4 regions of the Gottfriedia sp. ABJ_BB2_2 genome follow, and region 1 is predicted to be linked to each of the others. Evidence: riboswitches for the same ligand, from Rfam matches in the RefSeq annotation. Region 1 holds a riboswitch; each other region holds the start of a gene.

Region 1 (4,740 bases):
ATTGCTTTTATGCTAACAGGAACAAAAACCTATGAAGAAGCAGAAACATTATTAACATATTATGTACAATCTGAGAACAATCGCTTAAGTTATCATAATTGTCTTGTGAAAGTACATGAAGAACAAGTAGTTGGTGTCATTATTGCTTACCATGTTTCGGAATTAGCAAAGCTTGACCAAGAAATGCTAGAAATCATCAGCCGAAATACAAAAATGGATGCCAAAGTAGATAAAGAAGCAGAAGAAGGCGATTATTACATTGATACAGTGTCTGTAAATCCTGCATATCAAGGATTAGGAATTGGTACAGAGCTGTTAAAAGGTTTATTGGCGCATGCGAAAACAATTGGTGTAGAAAGAGTTTCCTTAAATGTTGATCAAGATAAACCAGCTGCGCGTCGTTTGTATGAAAAAGTAGGTTTTGAATATGAAAAGGTTCAACAAATCATGGGAAAACCATACGATTATTTAGTTTTTCCAGTTATTGAAAGAAATATTCGAAACTAAAGTCGTTTCAGATGCATCCTTTCTATTAATTCAGTTAAAATTAAGATGAAAAGAATAGGAGGGAAACGTATGAACTTTTTTACATTTGCAAACCCAACAGAATTAATTTTTGGTAAAGACAGTGTACAAAAACTAAAGGACAAAGCTCAAAGCTTTGGAAAAAATGTTTTACTAGTATATGGTGGCGGTAGCGTTAAAAGAAATGGTCTATATGACCAAATAGTAGGTATTTTAAAAGAAGCGGATAAAACAATTCACGAATTAAGTGGAGTTGAGCCAAATCCAAGGCTATCTACGGTACATAAAGGGATTCAAATTTGTAAAGATGAGCATATCGATTTCATCTTAGCAGTTGGTGGTGGATCAGTTATTGACTGTACGAAAGCAATTGCTGTAGGTGCAAAATTTGATGGTGAGATTTGGGATGTTATTACTCGTAAAGCAGTTCCGACAGACGCTTTAAAATTCGGAACAGTTTTAACATTAGCGGCAACTGGTTCTGAAATGAATGCAGGATCAGTAATTACAAACTGGGAAACAAATGAAAAATTAGGATGGGGAAGTAAATTTAGCTATCCAACATTTTCAATCTTAGATCCACAAAATACATTTACAGTTCCACGTAATCAAACAGTTTACGGGTCAGTTGATATTATGTCTCATGTGCTTGAGTCATATTTCCACCATGGAACAAACACAAAAATTCAAGATCGTTTCTGTGAAGGGATATTAAAAACTGTCATTGAAACAGCTCCAATTGCAGTCGAGAATTTAGATAATTATGAAGCACGCGAAACGCTCCTTTACAGTGGAACGATGGCTTTAAATGGTATTCTAAGTATGGGCGTACAAGGAGACTGGGCTACTCATAATATCGAGCACGCTGTTTCTGCTGTAACAGATATTCCACACGGTGGTGGGTTAGCAATAATATTCCCACATTGGATGGAGTATGTAATGAATGAAAATGTTGATCGTTTTGGTCAATTTGCAGAAAGAGTGTTCGGCATTGAACAAGGAACAAAATCAAAAGAAGAATGGGCATTAGAAGGAATCAAAGCATTACGTTCATTCTGGAATTCTATCGGAGCACCTAGCAAACTGAGTGAATATGGCATTACAGAAGATCAGCTTCACGAAATGTCAGCTAAAACAGTAAAGTACGGACCATTTGGATACTTTAAAAAATTAGATCAAGAGGATGCTTTAAAAATCTTACAAGCAGCACTTTAATTGAAGAAGGATAGAGTATTTACTTGATTAGCTTACCAAAAAAGTCTTATCTATTTTATATAGGTAAGGCTTTTCGTGCGTTACTTCTTTGCAATCCTTCAACCATTATTCATAGAGGCGTGATTGAATAAGAATATGAATTCAAAAACTACTTCTCATAAAAAAATCAAAAATATTTCTTGACGTATTATAAAAAGCGAGATAATATTAAAACAATAATTTTTTAAAATTTAATAAATTCTATTACTTATCCAGAGAGGTGGAGGGACTGGCCCTATGATACCTCAGCAACGGGTTTGTTGTTTCGTAACAAATACCGTGCTAATTCCTGCAAGTCGTTCAAGCGATTTGAAAGATAAGAAGTAGAGCGGCTTATATATTAATAGCCCCTCTTCTTATCTGTGTTTTGGATAAGAAGGGGGGCTTTTTGATGTTGTGAGTGAGAGTAAAATGGGGTAATTACGGATATAAATCCTAGTTTACATACAGGAATACTATGTTATTTTGTTGATAATATTTGCATTGGAGGAAATAATTTGATTGAAATTAAAAATGTCTTCAAGGTTTATCCTGGAAGGCCACCAATTAAAGCACTAAATAACATTAATATGAAAATTGAGAAAGGGGAGATTTTTGGAATCATTGGCTTTTCAGGAGCAGGAAAAAGTACTTTGATTCGCTGTTTAAATAGACTTGAAGAACCAACAGAAGGATCAGTTCTGATTGATGGGATAAACCTGATGGCATTAAATGAGGAGGAATTACGTAAGACTCGTAGAAAAATTGGCGTCATATTTCAACACTTTAATCTACTTTCATCTAAAACGGTGTTCGATAATATAGCAATGCCGCTTTACCTTGAAGGAAAGAAGAAAAGTGATGTTCAGGAAAAGGTCATGGAATTAATTGATTTTGTCGGACTGACAGGGAAACAAGATGTATATCCTGGGCATTTATCGGGAGGACAAAAGCAAAGAGTGGGAATCGCAAGGGCACTTGTGACAGATCCAGATCTTCTACTCTGCGATGAAGCAACATCTGCATTAGACCCTGAAACAACAAAGAATGTATTGGAGCTTTTAAGGAAAGTAAATAAATCCTATAATCTTACCATTTTCCTTATTACTCATGAAATGAGTGTAATTCGCGATTTATGTGATAAAGTAGCCGTCATTGATAATGGAGAAATTGTTGAAGAAGGTAATGTTTACGATGTTTTTACGAATCCACAAAAAAATATTACAAAGAACTTCGTTAACACTGTATTACAAAGTGAGGTGCCGACCAATTTATCGAAATCACTCGCTAAGGGGAAATATTATCAATTAGTATTCCTAGGTGAAAAAGCAGCCGATCCACTATTATCTGAGGTTCTGAAAAAATTCGATATTCATTTGAACATTCTTTATGGATCGATTACAGAGCTACAAGAAAGACCTTATGGGAATTTGCTTGTTGCACTAGATGGTACAGAAGAGGAAAGTGCAAAAGCAATTAAATTTATTTTAGAAAAAGGAATAGATGTAAGGGAGGTTGAGTTAAATGGAGCTTAATTGGGAATTCTTCTGGCCGCAGTTTCTGCAGGCATGCCAAGAAACATTTTTAACTGTATTGGGGTCATTTATTTTTGGCACAATCATTGGGTTGCCTTTAGGGATTATCCTGGTTGTAACGAGACCGGGACATATAATGGAAAACAAACCCGTATTTACGATATTAAATACCATTATTAATATTGTGCGATCTGTTCCGTTTATTATTCTACTAGTTGCCATTATTCCGTTTACTAGATTAGTAACAGGAACATCCATTGGCGTAGCTGCAGCGATTGTCCCCCTATCAATCTTTGTAGGTCCATATTTAGCGAGATTGATTGAAAACTCCATGCTAGAAGTGGATAAGGGAGTACTGGAAACAGCCTATGCAATGGGAGCGACAAAGTTTCAAATTATCGTGAAGTTTATTTTGCCTGAGGCCATCCCATCGTTGATTCTTTCATTTACAACAGCAACGATAGGATTGATTGGATCAACTGCAGCAGCAGGTGCTGTTGGAGCTGGAGGTTTAGGGGATTTAGCGATTACATATGGTTATCAACGCTTTGAAACCTTAGTCATTGTCATTACGGTTGTATTACTAGTAGTTATTGTTCAAATCATTCAAAGTTTGGGAAATTCATGGTCAAGATATGTAAGGAGGAAAAGAGGATGAAAAAGTTTTTAAGTATTTTTGCAGTAGTATTATTAGCGGTTTCGGTATTAACAGCATGTAGTTCTAAAGAGACAGCAGGTAATGGAAAGACGAGAACGATTAAAATTGGAATTAATGGTGATGATTTTGAGCTTTGGAGAATAATAGAAAACCAAGTAAAAAATGATGGTATAAAATTAAAAATCGTTTCTTTTTCAGATTATGTTCAGCCTAACACAGCACTTAATGACGGTAGCCTTGATTTAAATTCTTTTCAAACGATTACATATATGAACCAATTTAAAGCAGATCATAATTTAAAAATTGCTGCAATTGGTTCTACGGTTATCGCGCCAATGGGGATTTATTCACATAAATTTAAAAAGCTAAGTGATATCCCAGATGGTGCAACGATTACAATACCAAATGATGTAACGAATGCTGGTCGCGCACTTAAACTACTACAATCTTCAAAGTTAATTAGTTTAGTAGATAATTTCGACCCTAAAGGAAGTATTGAACAAATTAAAGAGAATCCTAAGAATCTAAAAATCAAACCTGTTGCTGCAGGTCAAACAGCTAGATCATTGGATGATGTGGCAGCAGCCATTATTAATAATGGATTCGCTGTTCAAGCGGGCTTAGATCCTGCTAATGATCCGCTGTACAAAGAAGATCCTAATGATAAAGCAGCTATGCCATATATCAATATTATTGCATCCCGCACAAAAGATAAAAATGATAAGGATTTTTTAAAGATTGTGAAGGCGTATCAATCAAAAGAAGTACATGATTACATTATTAAGCGTG
Region 2 (4,740 bases), on a different contig from region 1:
ATTCCATAACTAAAGCAATCTTTAATTTTTTATTAACAGCCGCTGGAATATCTGTAGCAGTGTTTGTTGTATTTGTTTTTTTCTCAGATGTGCTTGTCACTTGAGATTTTTGATTCGAAACAGCATTTTGCTCATTCCCACAAGCTGTTAATAAAATCGAAGCAATTGATAAAGTAGCGATTATTTTTTTCATTCTTCATTCCCCCATCGTAAAAATGTCTCACGATAATTACTTGTAACGATTCCTTTTTCTGTAATGATCGCAGTAATTAATTCATTAGGTGTAACATCAAATGCTGGATTTAAGACATCAATTCCATCTGGAGCGATTTGTAAATTTCCAATATTCGTTACTTCACTACGATCGCGCTGTTCAATCACAATTTCTTTTCCTGTGTCAATAGAAACATCAATTGTTGAGAGTGGAGCTGCTACATAAAATGGGATTTGATAATAATTTGCTAAAATTGCTAATTGTAATGTTCCAATTTTATTTGCCGTGTCACCATTTGCCGTAATTCTGTCAGCACCTACTATAATTGCATCAACTTTTTTATTTAGTAATAAATAACCGACCATATTATCTGTTAGAAGTGTAACTGGAATGCCACTTTGCTTTAATTCCCATGATGTTAATCTTGCCCCTTGAAAAACGGGTCTAGTTTCAGTAGCAAATGCTGATATTTCCCAACCCTTTTCTTTTGCCAAATGTAGCGGAGCAAGCGCTGTACCATATCGACTTGTCGCAATACTGCCTGCGTTGCAATGCGTCAATACAGCAGCACCGTCATGTAAAAGTGTTAAAGCATTTTCTCCAATTTCTTTACACGTTGCTTCGTCCGCTAAATGTAATTTTATCGCTTCTTCCATTATGATAAATTTTGCTTCTGCTACTGACTTTGCATTTGAGCTAATTTGTAGTAGTTTTTCAACAGCCCAAGCTAAATTTACTGCAGTTGGTCTTGCACTAATTAATTCATCAGCAAGATTTCTTGACTGCACATGAAATTCTTCTATCAAATCCGTTTCAATTTCACGTACACCTAAATATAGACCGTAAGCAGCTGCCAATCCGATCGCAGGTGCGCCTCTCACTTGTAGTTTTACAATTGCTTCTCTCACATCTTGTAAAGAAGTCGCTTCTAAATAAACAACTTCTAGTGGTAATTTTGTTTGGTCAAGAATATTTAAAGTTTCACCGTTCCATTGTAATGATTCAGGTATTTGCTGTAATGTAGCCATTATTTGTTACTCCAATCTGAAATTAAATTTTTAATATTTCCAATAGTAAATCTATTCTTTATACAATTTGCCCCAAATGCGAGGATTTCTTTTTTAACTGCAATTTTATGTTCTAGTTCAAGCGATTCAATATCTTCTACGTGTGCAAGACCAATTGTCCTTCTAATACATTCACACCCAATGACGCCAATAGCATCAATCCAGTAGCCTTCAAGTTTTTCTTTTATTAGGTCAGCTTGGTTAAATGGTCTCACACTATGCTCTTCCCATAGCCTGATAAATGTTTCATTGAATACTTTTTCAATCGAAACTAGCTGTTCAAATATCTCTTCTTTTTGTTCAGTTCTACTAAATATTTGGAACAATAAATTTGCTTGAATTTGCCCTAAATCAAATCCAATCGGTCCAACGAATGCAAACTCTGGATCGATCACTTTTGTTTCAGTTGCTGATGCAAATATACTTCCTGTATGTAAATCTCCGTGTAATAGTGCTTCCTTTTTTGATAAGAAATCAAGTTTTAGTTTAGCTGCTTCAAGTTGTAACTCATCATCGTTCCATAAAGCTTGAACTTCATCTAGTAATTCCTCTTCAAAACTATTTGTTTCGCTATTAAAAAATGGATCTGTAAATACTAAATCTTCCGTTATATCACATAGCTCTGGATTATGAAAAGTAAACTCTAGCTCCTTCTTTTTAGCAGGCGTCGTTCCGAAATCAGAAGTGAAAAATAAAGAATTTGCTAAAAACTTTCCGATGTGCTCTGCAAAAAAAGGAAAGCTTTTCTTTTCAATCAATCCTTTACGTAAAATCTGTAAATGAGAAAGATCCTCCATAACTGTTACTGCTTGTTCTTCATCATGGGCAAATATTTTCGGAACTAGATTTGGAATTAAATCATTATATATTTTTGTTGCATTACTCTCGATTGTTGCTCTTTTTAATGTAAGTGGCCAGCTTTCTCCTACTACTTTTGCATATGGTAATGCTTGCTTAATAATTAACCCTTGCTCTTGTCCAACAGGTCTTACTTTAAAAACTAAATTTAAATTTCCGTCCCCAATTTCAACACTTTCACAAACTTGATTCGTAAAATATCCCAACTTTTGTAAATACGTAATTGATGTAGCCTCTGTTAAAGGTCTATATTCTTTTTTCTGAATGACTGTCATTACAATTCATCCCCCTTAAAATAGTCAAAATAAAAAGCCCCTTCTCGAGACGAAAAGGGGCAATCGTAAATTGGCTTTCGTCTCTTATCTACCAGAAAATTTCTTTTCTGTTGGAATTAGCACCGTGCCTTACTGAGCATTTAAGCTCAGGCGTAAAGTTACGCCCCATTTCACAATGGTATTATGGTCGGTTGCTGGGCATCATCGGGCCAAATCCCTCCGCCTACTCGAAATAAGAGTTCGCATATTAAATTTTATAACCGTATTGTAGATGATTATTTTTTAGTTTGTCAAACGTTTTTTTTGAAACTTTTATAAATTCCATCTTTTCTGTCTTCAAAAATTGGGATCGTATTGCGGATTTCCTCTACCTTTTCTCGGTCGATTTCTCCATAAATAATTTCTTCTTTTGTTGAACCTTTCACTAAAATTTCTCCCCAAGGATCGATCACCATCGAGCCTCCACCAAAAGTATTCGCTAAATCTTTGCCTACTCGATTACATGCAACTACATAGCATTGGTTTTCGATTGCACGTGCTTTCAGTAAAGTTTCCCAATGCTCCATTCTTTGAATAGGCCACTCAGCTACAAAAAACAAAACCTTTGCGCCATTTACAGCATGTGTTTGAATCCATTCTGGAAATCGCAAATCATAACAAACAAAACCAGCAACATCTAAGCCATCAATGCTGAACAATCCATTTTCGGTACCAGACTGTAAATAGTGGTGCTCGTTCATCAACTGAAACAAATGGACTTTGTCGTATTCTTTCACTACATCACCTTGATTGTTTATCACGATTAATGTATTTGTTACACCATGATCACGCTCAATTGGAAATGAGCCACCTATGAATGTCACTTGATACTTTCGAGCAATCGTTTGAAGTTCAGAAATGATAGATTCCTGTTGTCCTGTATGCTTTGTAATTTCTTCTAAACAGTATCCCGTCGTCCACAGTTCTGGCAACACGATTACAGTTGCATGTTGATGTATAGCCTCTAAAATTTTACCCTTCATCTTCATGGAATTTGTAGTAGAATCCCCTAAAACTATGTCTGTTTGTATACATGCAATCTTAATCAATTTATATTCACCCTATTCTAAATTTTATAGACATTTTTAAAATGAGCATATATGATGGTGAAAGTTATTGCAATATTCATTATTTGAAACTTTCAACTTGTATTGATACAAATCATTGAACTATTTTTTTGGAGTGATGAACTTGAAACCTAGTAAATTATTAGAAAATCTACCAAAGCAATTCTTTGCTTCACTCGTTATGAAAGTAAATGAGTCTATTAAAAACGGACATGATGTTATTAATCTAGGTCAAGGTAACCCAGACCAACCAACACCAAATCATATTATAAAAGCTCTACAAAATTCAGTAGAAAATCCTAATACTCATAAATACTCCCCATTTCGAGGAATTAGCAGTTTAAAACAAGCAATTGTTGATTTTTATAAACGTGAGTATGATGTTGATCTTGACCCTGAGGAAGAAGTAGCCATTTTATTTGGTGGAAAAGCAGGATTAGTTGAGTTGCCACTTTGTTTATGTGATGAAGGCGATACAATTTTAGTTCCTGACCCTGGATATCCAGACTATTTATCAGGTATTGCACTTTCAAAAACAGTAGCTTATACTTTACCGTTGATTGAGGAAAATCATTTTTTACCAGACTATAACCTGATTCCTCAAGAAGTTTTAGACGCTAGTAAAATATTATTTATTAATTACCCTAATAACCCTACTGGTGCAGTTGCTACTTCAGATTTTTTTGAAGAAACGGTTCAATTAGCAAAAAATAATCAAATAACAGTTTGTCATGATTTCGCATATGGCGCTTTTGGTTTCGATGGTAAAAAACCAATCAGTTTCCTACAAACACCAGGATCAAAAGAATGTGGCATCGAGATTTATACTCTTTCTAAAACCTATAATATGGCAGGTTGGCGAGTCGGTTTTGCCGTTGGAAATAAGGAAGTGGTTTCAGCGATTAATTTATTACAAGACCATCTTTACGTTAGTTTATTTCCAGCAATTCAAGAAGCAGCTGCTGCTGCATTAACTGAATCACAGGAAAGTGTTAAAGAATTATTATCCCTTTACGAAGAAAGAAGAAATGTTTTAATCAATGGCTGCCGAGAAATCGGATGGAATGTAACTGCCCCAGCTGGTTCATTTTTTGCTTGGCTTAAAGTACCAAATGGATTTACTTCAACTGAATTTGCAGATTTATTACTTGAAAAGGCTCATATTGCTGTTGCACCAGGTAATGGTTTCGGTGATTTTGGTGAGGGATATGTAAGAGTTG
Region 3 (4,740 bases), on a different contig from region 1:
AGCGGAATTCAACACGCTTCAATAACAGATTAAACTTAATCATCACAAAAAAAGGTCTTCGATTAGAAGACCTTTCAATGTTAAAATTATTTTATAGGACCGCCAAGCTCAGCAAGTTGAGCATCAAAGCCTTCGAACTTTTTAAAGTTTTCCTTGAATTTATTTACTAATTCAAGCGCTTTGATTTCGTATGCTGACTTGTCTTCCCAAGTTGTTGATGGAACTAATACTTGATCAGGCACTCCTGGAACGTGTTGAGGAATTGCAAGACCGAAAAATTCATCCTGAGTAGTTTCAACGTAATTTAAATCTCCTTCAAGTGCAGCGTGTACCATTGCTCTTGTATAAGAAAGATTCATACGTTTACCTACTCCATATTCTCCACCAGTCCAGCCAGTGTTTACTAAGAATACATTTACATTATGTTTTTCGATTTTTTCACCAAGCATTTTCGCGTATTCTACAGCTGGAAGCGGTAAAAACGGTGAACCGAAACAAGTTGAGAAAGTTACTTGTGGTGATGTAACCCCACGTTCTGTACCAGCTAATTTACTAGTAAATCCACTTAAGAAATGGTACATAGCTTGTTCTTTCGTTAATTTACTGATTGGAGGTAATACTCCGAAAGCATCAGCAGTTAAAAAGATAATTGTATGTGGGTGTCCAGCAACACTTGGCTCAACAATATTTTGAATTGCTTGCATTGGGTATGCTGCACGTGTATTTTCTGTTAATGATGTATCGTCATAATCTGCTAAACGTCCGTCAGGATTTACGACTACGTTTTCTAGAACTGTACCAAATTTAATCGCTGAGAAAATTTGTGGCTCTTTTTCAAATGTTAAATTAATACATTTTGCATAGCATCCACCTTCGATATTGAAAACACCATTGTCTGACCAACCATGCTCATCATCACCGATTAATTTACGGTCTGCGTCTGCTGATAATGTTGTTTTACCAGTACCAGAAAGCCCGAAGAATAATGCAACATCACCTTCATTACCAACATTAGCTGAGCAATGCATAGGTAATACATTTTTTTGTGGTAATAGGAAGTTCATAATTGAGAAAATTGATTTTTTCATTTCTCCCGCATATTCAGTACCACCGATTAGAATAATACGTTTTTCAAATGAAATAATAACGAATGCTTCTGAGTTTGTACCATCAACAACTGGATCAGCTTTAAATGTTGGAGCAGAAACAATCGTAAATTCAGTTTGATGTGTAAGTAATTCTTCTTCAGTAGGGCGGATAAATAACTGGTGTGCAAATAAATTATGCCATGCAAATTCATTAATAACTTGGATTGGTAAACGATATCCAGTATCTGCACCAGCAAATCCTTTAAACTGGAATAATTCGTTTCTATCTTTTAAGTAAGTAAGTACTTTACTATATAATTTTTCAAATACATCTGAAGAGATTGGCTGATTTACTTTTCCCCAATCAATTAAGTTTTCTACAGATGCTTCATTAACAATAAATTTATCTTTTGGTGAACGGCCAGTATATTTTCCCGTTGATACACTAACTGCTCCCGTTGACGTTAGAATACCTTCTTGTCTTGTTAGAACTTTTTCAACTAGCTCAGAAACGCTAAGTTGGTTATACATGTGATTACTTGAAAGTAATTCATTCAATTCAATATTTACATCAACTGTCTTCATATACTAATACCATCCTTTAAATATAATTTGTCTGCCATGTAGGTATCTCGTTAAATAGTATAACACATTTATTTTAATAGTGTATACTATTAGTTGGAAAAATGTGTAACGAAATTATTAAAAATTTTAAAATGAGTAAAACAGTATACTTAAAGGAGTAAATTAGCCTGTATGAAAGATATTATTAGGTATTTCCCATTTAATAGGAATGAATGTAAAGCATGTGCTGATTTTTTATAGATGTTGAAATGTGTCTAAAGAATGATGAAAATTGTTGACAAGAAAGTTAATTTTTAATATGATACTTTTCATACGGATACTCTCTTATCCCGAGTAGGTGGAGGGATACAGGCCCTACGAAGCCCAGCAACCTCACTTTAAGTGAAAGGTGCTGAACCTGATGCAAGGCAATTTATTGTCTTGGACGATAAGAGCGAAAGGCAAATAACTAAACCTTTCCTCAAGCAATATGGATAAGAGGAAGGCTTTTTTTTTGCTCAAAACTTAAATACAGATGGCAATTTCGTAATTTACACTGAGTTATCTTTATCTTAAATGGGAAACATAAGATATAGGAAAACATTTTTCTAATCTTATGTTGAGAAAAAAGAGATCCGTCAATTCAATTTAGGAGGGGACTCAATGTCACAACGTCGTTTATTTACTTCAGAATCAGTTACAGAAGGACATCCAGATAAAATCTGTGACCAAATTTCAGATTCAATTCTTGATGCAATTTTAGCTAATGATCCAAATGCTCGTGTAGCAGCGGAAACTTCAGTTACAACAGGTTTAGTACTTGTTGCAGGTGAAATCACAACTTCTACTTATGTAGATATCCCAAAAATTGTTCGCGAAACAATCCGTGAAATCGGTTATGACCGAGCTAAATACGGATTTGATGCAGATACATGTGCAGTATTAACTTCTATCGATGAGCAATCAGCTGATATTGCTTTAGGTGTAGACCAAGCATTAGAAGCACGTGAAGGAAGCATGTCAGATGAAGAAATCGAAGCAATCGGAGCTGGAGACCAAGGTTTAATGTTCGGTTTTGCTGTAAACGAAACACCTGAATTAATGCCACTTCCAATTTCTTTATCTCATAAAATCGCACGTCGTCTAACTGAAGTAAGAAAGAACGAAACAGTTTCATACTTACGTCCAGATGGAAAAACTCAAGTAACAGTTGAGTATGATGAAAACAACAAACCAGTTCGTATTGATGCAATTGTTGTATCAACACAACATGGTCCAGAAGCAACTCAAGAACAAATCGAAAATGATATTAAAGAACTTGTTATTAAACCAGTTGTACCAGCTGAGTTAATCGATGAAAATACAAAATTCTTTATCAACCCAACAGGCCGTTTCGTAATCGGTGGACCTCAAGGGGATGCAGGATTAACAGGTCGTAAAATCATCGTTGATACTTACGGTGGATATGCTCGTCACGGTGGTGGAGCATTCTCTGGTAAAGATGCAACGAAGGTTGACCGTTCTGCTGCTTATGCTGCACGTTACGTTGCGAAAAACATCGTAGCTGCTGGATTAGCTGATAAAGCTGAAGTTCAATTAGCATACGCAATTGGTGTTGCGAAACCAGTATCTATTGCAATTGATACTTTTGGTACAGGTAAAGTTTCAGAAGAAAAACTTGTAGAAGTTATTCGCAATAACTTTGACTTACGTCCAGCAGGAATTATCAAAATGCTTGACCTTCGTCGTCCAATTTACAAACAAACTGCTGCTTATGGTCACTTCGGCCGTACAGATATCGACCTTCCTTGGGAACGTACTGATAAAGCAGAAGCTTTAAAAACTGAAGCTGGTCTTTAATGTTTAAAAGAGACTGTATACAGCATTAGCTGTTACAGTCTCTTTTTTATTTTGGGATTATTTTATCGAATAAATGCTTATTGTCATTTATCTTTTTTAAATTTTTCTTTCAAAAAGTATGATTATGTAAGATGATATGATTGTGTATTATTTTCAGCACTAACGTGATAAAAATGAAGGACGGAGGTGAATGTAATAAGGGGAATGTACTCCTTATTATTGTAAAATGAATGATCGAACAGCATTATTAGTCGTGGATGTTCAAAATGCAATGTTTACTTACCCTGATTTTAAGTTACATAATGAAGAAAAAGTACTAGATAACATTACTAGTTTGGTTGAAAAAGCAAGAGAAGCAAAAATGCCGATTGTTTATATTCAGCATACCGAGGACGACTCTGAATATAAAGAAGGTTTATCTACTTGGGAAATCCATCCGAGAATTGAACCACGTTCAACTGATATCGTTGTCCAAAAAAGAACTTGTGATTCTTTTTACGAGACGAGTCTACAGGAAGAGCTGAATAAACTACAAATCGAAAACTTAGTCATCATCGGAATGCAAACTGAGTTTTGCATTGATACAACTGTAAGAAGTGCCTTTAGTAAAGGCTACAACAATACATTAGTTAAAGACGCACATAGTACTTTTGATAATGGAAATCTAGAAGCTTCTCAAATAATTAACCATCATAATGGTATTCTCGGTGGCGGAAGATTCGCTATCTTAAAAGAAACAAAGGATATGTCGTTTGAATAAATAAAAAATGCCACCGTAATTAGTACGGTGGTATTTCCTTTTATACATAACGCTCTTTTAGAATGTTTAAATGATGGAGCTCGTGCCCAGCAATTACATAAGCCATTGCACGAGCAGTAGTTGGAGCATGATTAACCGAACCGATGGTTTGTAGAGATTCATTAGAAAGTGTTGAAAGTAAGGACAGAGTAGATTGACGAACATTTGATAATTCGAATAGAATTTGGTGTAATTCTAGTTCATTGAATTGTGTATTAGAAGCATAAACCTCTTGATCAAACGAAGGTAAATTAGCTTTTTCTCCTCTAGCAATAGCTAATAAACGATAGCTCATTACACGTTCAGTATCGGCCATATGCCCAAGTACTTCTTTAATCGTCCATTTATCTTCAGCATATTTATAATTACCTTGATCTGAAGTAAGTGATTGGCAGAATTTTTTTGTTTCATCAATTTGGTTTAAAAGAA
Region 4 (4,740 bases), on a different contig from region 1:
CAACTTGAATTTGATTATTAGCTAGAACTTCTTTATATTTATTTAAAATTTCATCCTCAAAGCCATTAATGATTTCGAACTTCGGCTTCTCTTCTACTTCTTCGCCAACAGGACAGTATAAATCGCCGATTTGGCAAACGTCTGCTGGACACAGTTCAAAACCTTCCGAAGTATCAACCTTCACAGCATAAACAAAGTTACCTCCGACAAACTCACAGCGAGTTATATAGCTTTCGGGAGACAATATGTATTCTTGAATAAGGGTAATACCATCGACTGGCTCTTCGAAAGAAGGTCCTTCTACGTAAGTTTTTAATGCTTCAATACTGTGAAATAATTGAACACCTAACCCTTTACCTGCACGATTATGCTTCGTAATAAATGACTGTCCTGAAAAACTTTCAGCTGCCTTCAAAATATTTTCTTTTCCAACCGCTGCAATTGTTTTTGGGGTCTTAACACCATACTTGTTTAATTCTAAGTATTGTAAAACCTTACTTACTTCTAATTTTAGTGCATTCGTTCCATTTAACACCGTACGTCCGTGTGCTTCAAGCCAGGCTAAGACTTGAGCAGTAAATTCGGCTGCAAAACGATGATCACGAGTGTGAGATGAAGCACTCATTCTGCTATAAAAGATACCTTCTGGTGGTTCTGTCGATAAATCTAAAGTTCCTCCGTCTAAATGCCATTCTTCATAAGGAACACCCAGTTCCTCCAATCTTTTTGTTAAATGGACTGTCCACTCACTATTTTCATGAATTACATATACCTTGCTCATTTGTACGACCCCTTTCTAGCTCTTTATGAAACTACGTTTTTGTTCAACTAATGGCATAACTTGTTTTGAAAATCGTTCCATTTCCTCGAGTTGAGGAGAAAATTGTAATAATAATAAGTCTAATCCAGTTTCTTCGTATTGTAAAATTCGATCTGCAATTTGTTCTGGTGTTCCTACTAAATTTGGACGCAAGCCTCGGTTAGACACCGAATAATCCTGTAATTGAATTTGTTGCTCTAATTGTGATTTTGTAGTGAAGTCTTTAAAACCAGCATATCCGCTTGAATCCTTTACTTTTGTGATTTTTTCAAGCTCAGCCTGTGCCTCTTCCTCAGTATCTCGGCAAATAACATACGCTGCCATTCCAAAAGAACTAAATGGTTTATTGCCCGTTTGTTCACGACGTGCTTTCATATCTGCTATTTTTCGTTCAATCTCTTCAACAGTTCCACCATGCATTACGTAAGCATCACATTTTTCTGCAATAGTTTGCTTGCCTTTTTCACTTTCACCACCTGCATATAGAATTGGGTTAGGTCTTTGCACCGGCTTCGGAGCAAGCTTCGTGTCCTTTAAGTCGTAAAATTGGCCAGAATAATTGAAAGTTTCTTCTGTCCATAAACCTTTTAGTACATCAATAAACTCTTCCGTACGAGCATAACGCTCATCATGTTCTGTAAAAATACCTCCGTATTGACGCGCTTCTTCTGCCCACCAAGCAGAAACAACGTTTAACGTGAATCGCCCGTTACTGATTTGATCTATAGTAGCAGCCATTTTTGCTGCTACAGCAGGATTATGAAAACCAGGACGAATTGCCGTCATAATTTCAATTTTTTCCGTAACTGCAGCAAGTGCTGCTGCTGTAGACCAAGCCTCAAGAGAATCATGCTCAGGTCCCTTAATATCATTTAAATATAATTCTGCTATTAAAGTAGTTGAATAGCCCCATTTTTCAGCCGATTGAATAACTTCTTTTGCATATTCATAGGTTGGCGGCATATTTTCATCATCAACATTGCGTAACCAGCCTCCAAAAATAGGTAACCAAAAACCATATTTCATCTGGACTCTCTCCCTTAATTTTAATATAACCGAGTTTGCCAATCTACTAAGTTGGAATTATACTCAAAATAAAAAACTCTCCTCCAAAGAAGAGAGTTTTTTTAACCCTCTTCTCATCTTTCAAGCGTGTGCTTGTTGGAATTGGCACAGTATTCATAAGAACCTGCTGCCGAGGCTTCAAAGGGCCAGTCCCTCCACCTCTCTGGATAAGAAGATAAATATAAATTCAACTTTTTCATTAATAATGTGATAATAGTTTAAATTAATTAAATTGTCAATAAATTAGTTTTAATGCTAATCTCGTTCATAATTGATAGATGATAGCTACACTAAGAACAATCATTTGTCTGAATCTTATTTTTTAATTAAAATAGAATAATCTCAAACTTGGCGTTTTCGAGCCTCTTTATGATCAGATTTGCTATATGCTTTATAGTTATTTCATATATTAAGTTTCTCATCAATTTCTTCTTCCCCTATACCGAAATATGTAACCTTTCTCTCAGGTATATAAACACGATAGTTTACAATTCCTGCATCAGCAATTTCTTTTAAAAACTCTAAAAATGGAAGAGAGATATTTGCAATAGCCTCAAGTACTTTGTTTCGATCAAATTGATTAGAAATAACTAAATTTACTTGGGAATCTGTTTTAAATTCTGAATGAACTCCTTTATAAGTAGCTTGACCAGAAGTAACTTCTATTTCATATTCATTTATGCCTCTTTTGGCTAATTCTTCTAGAAATTGCGGAAAGTTGATTTCACCATTACTTCGTCTACGAATAATATCTTGAAATTCAATTTCTGTTATTTTATCATTCATACTTATTCTCCTTCATAGTTAAAAATTGCATCTTTACATGAATAATCACTAGTTACATATGATTCATGTTTTTAATTCTTCCCTAGCTTTTTTAATAATTGATCTAATAAATTCATTTTTTCCGTTTGTATATGAAACTCTATCATATGGATATTTATCAGCTAATTTTAATTTTAAGTGATAGTACTCGTTTAGTATATCTGAATGATTTCTCAAGTAATCTCTAAATAATATATTATTTGTCCAATAGTCACTCTCAAATTCATAGATATGAAGATGGTGTGTACCTGCTCTATATTCACCTTTTCTAAAAAAACGTCTTTCCGGAAAATCCTCATGCCAAACGAATTCATATCCGATATTAGCAAACGATTTAAGAAAGTCACTTATTTCATTTACATTTTTTACTCCACACATTATATCTATAATGGGTTTTGAACCTAAGTTTTCAATTGCAGTACTACCAATATGTTCCATTTGAATTAATGTTTCCCCCAAAACACTTCTTATCTTCATTTCTTCTTTCTTATATTCTAAAGCCCATTGGGTTGAGAAATTTTCTATCATCACTTTTCCGTCCATGTTTTGTCCCCATTTTTTAACCTATCTTATATTTCTCTTTTATTTTGAATCTTTTCATACCAAATTTAACACAAATAAGAGTTCCTCAAAAAAAGAGTAGCCATTGGCTACTCAACGAAAGTCTTATAATTGTAGCTATTCGATCGAATTCGTACCATCAGATTTGCTATTTTCTAAACTTTTTTCAGGTAAAACAGCAGGGCTTTGATTTACATATCCATTGGTCCTTGATGCATATGACTTGATCAATTCAGCAACATCAATACCTGTCATTTCTTTTAATGGCTCTTGCATTTCAACCATTGTTTTTGTAATACTTTTTCCAAAAGATGGAATCCCCTGTCCGTTACCTGAATCAATAATTTTAACCGATTCAATATTGTTAAGTGGTTGAGCAATTTTTTCCGCAAAGACAGGCAGCATTTCGATTAATTTTTCTGTGATAATGACCTCACCATGTTTTTCCATCGCTTCAGCTAATAATTTACGTGCTTCCGCTTCGGCTTTACCTCTTTCACGAATAACGTCCGCCTCAGCAGAACCTTCTGCCTTACGAATCTTTGCTTTTGCTTCCCCGTCAATTTCCGCTTTACGAGCCTCAGCTTCTGCTTTACGAGTTGTTTCATAGTATTCAGCATCTGCTTTGGTTTTACGTACTTTACTTTCCTCTTCTTCAAGCCTAACAGCACGTTCACGCTCTAGGAATTTTAGTGATAATTCTTCTTCTTTTACTTCTTTTGCTAATTTTGCTTTTTCAAGTTCATATGACTGTTCTGATTTCGCACGAGCACGTTCAGTTTCTTCCATAAAGGCTGCATCCTTAATATCTTTTTCCTTTTTTGATTCTGCGATTGCAATTTGACGTTTGTATTCTTCTTCTTTTGCCTCTTGATCAGTTTGTGCTTTATGTATACGAGTTTCACGCTCACTATTTGCTTCAGCGATTTCTGCCAGTTTACGTACCTCAGCAATTCGTGGTCTACCTAAGTTTTCTAGGTATCCATTCTCTTCATCGGCATCACGTAAGTCTGTAAGACCTAATGATGTAATTTTAAATCCCATTAAATCGAGCTGCTTTTGTGCAACTTCAGATACATCCTGATTGAATTTTTCTCGGTTACTATTAATATCTTCCACCGTCATTTTAGAAAGAATCGCACGTAGATTACTTCCAAGAACCTCAATAATTTCTGCTTCAATTTCTTCTTGCTTTTTACCTAAAAATTGCTCTGCATAGTTTGCGATTCCATTTAAAGTATCTGCTACCTTAACCATTGCTACAGCGTCAGCAACAATTGGTACGCCACCATTTGTATAGACTCTTGGTGTTGATAGCTTTAATTGAAAAGATGTAAGATTTACAGGTGTAGATGTTTGGAACCTTCTTAAACGGTATCCACCACCTCTAATAATTTTCATTGAACGACCTTCTTGATCTGTAAAGATATTCGTTTCTTTCTCAGGATCTCCTAATTTTGGACCTGTAA

What was found. Region 1 has a riboswitch for S-adenosylmethionine ahead of ACX6U0_RS15450 (methionine ABC transporter ATP-binding protein). Riboswitches for the same ligand answer to the same signal wherever they lie in the genome.
Region 2: it holds a riboswitch for S-adenosylmethionine, as region 1 does, so the genes downstream of both, mtnK (S-methyl-5-thioribose kinase) here and ACX6U0_RS15450 (methionine ABC transporter ATP-binding protein) in region 1, are expected to answer to the same signal.
Region 3: it holds a riboswitch for S-adenosylmethionine, as region 1 does, so the genes downstream of both, metK (methionine adenosyltransferase) here and ACX6U0_RS15450 (methionine ABC transporter ATP-binding protein) in region 1, are expected to answer to the same signal.
Region 4: it holds a riboswitch for S-adenosylmethionine, as region 1 does, so the genes downstream of both, ACX6U0_RS01455 (LLM class flavin-dependent oxidoreductase) here and ACX6U0_RS15450 (methionine ABC transporter ATP-binding protein) in region 1, are expected to answer to the same signal.

What each region holds. Positions count from the first base shown of each region.
Region 1 is NZ_JBVFKR010000007.1:63,481-68,220, forward strand. Features, by position in the region: gene ACX6U0_RS15440 (GNAT family N-acetyltransferase) at 1-507, shown strand, start outside; gene ACX6U0_RS15445 (iron-containing alcohol dehydrogenase) at 577-1,740, shown strand; SAM riboswitch class I at 1,985-2,102, shown strand; gene ACX6U0_RS15450 (methionine ABC transporter ATP-binding protein) at 2,277-3,293, shown strand; gene ACX6U0_RS15455 (methionine ABC transporter permease) at 3,283-3,951, shown strand; gene ACX6U0_RS15460 (MetQ/NlpA family ABC transporter substrate-binding protein) at 3,948-4,740, shown strand, end outside.
Region 2 is NZ_JBVFKR010000001.1:619,751-624,490, forward strand. Features, by position in the region: gene ACX6U0_RS03290 (sugar ABC transporter substrate-binding protein) at 1-193, opposite strand, end outside; gene mtnA (S-methyl-5-thioribose-1-phosphate isomerase) at 190-1,242, opposite strand; gene mtnK (S-methyl-5-thioribose kinase) at 1,242-2,414, opposite strand; SAM riboswitch class I at 2,496-2,653, opposite strand; gene ACX6U0_RS03305 (carbon-nitrogen family hydrolase) at 2,705-3,499, opposite strand; gene ACX6U0_RS03310 (aminotransferase class I/II-fold pyridoxal phosphate-dependent enzyme) at 3,636-4,740, shown strand, end outside.
Region 3 is NZ_JBVFKR010000006.1:30,556-35,295, forward strand. Features, by position in the region: gene pckA (phosphoenolpyruvate carboxykinase (ATP)) at 87-1,673, opposite strand; SAM riboswitch class I at 1,995-2,107, shown strand; gene metK (methionine adenosyltransferase) at 2,316-3,512, shown strand; gene ACX6U0_RS14265 (cysteine hydrolase family protein) at 3,739-4,272, shown strand; gene ACX6U0_RS14270 (DinB family protein) at 4,313-4,740, opposite strand, start outside.
Region 4 is NZ_JBVFKR010000001.1:262,733-267,472, forward strand. Features, by position in the region: gene ACX6U0_RS01450 (ATP-grasp domain-containing protein) at 1-781, opposite strand, end outside; gene ACX6U0_RS01455 (LLM class flavin-dependent oxidoreductase) at 797-1,846, opposite strand; SAM riboswitch class I at 1,957-2,059, opposite strand; gene ACX6U0_RS01460 (DUF1398 family protein) at 2,288-2,671, opposite strand; gene ACX6U0_RS01465 (GrpB family protein) at 2,735-3,253, opposite strand; gene ACX6U0_RS01470 (flotillin family protein) at 3,389-4,740, opposite strand, start outside.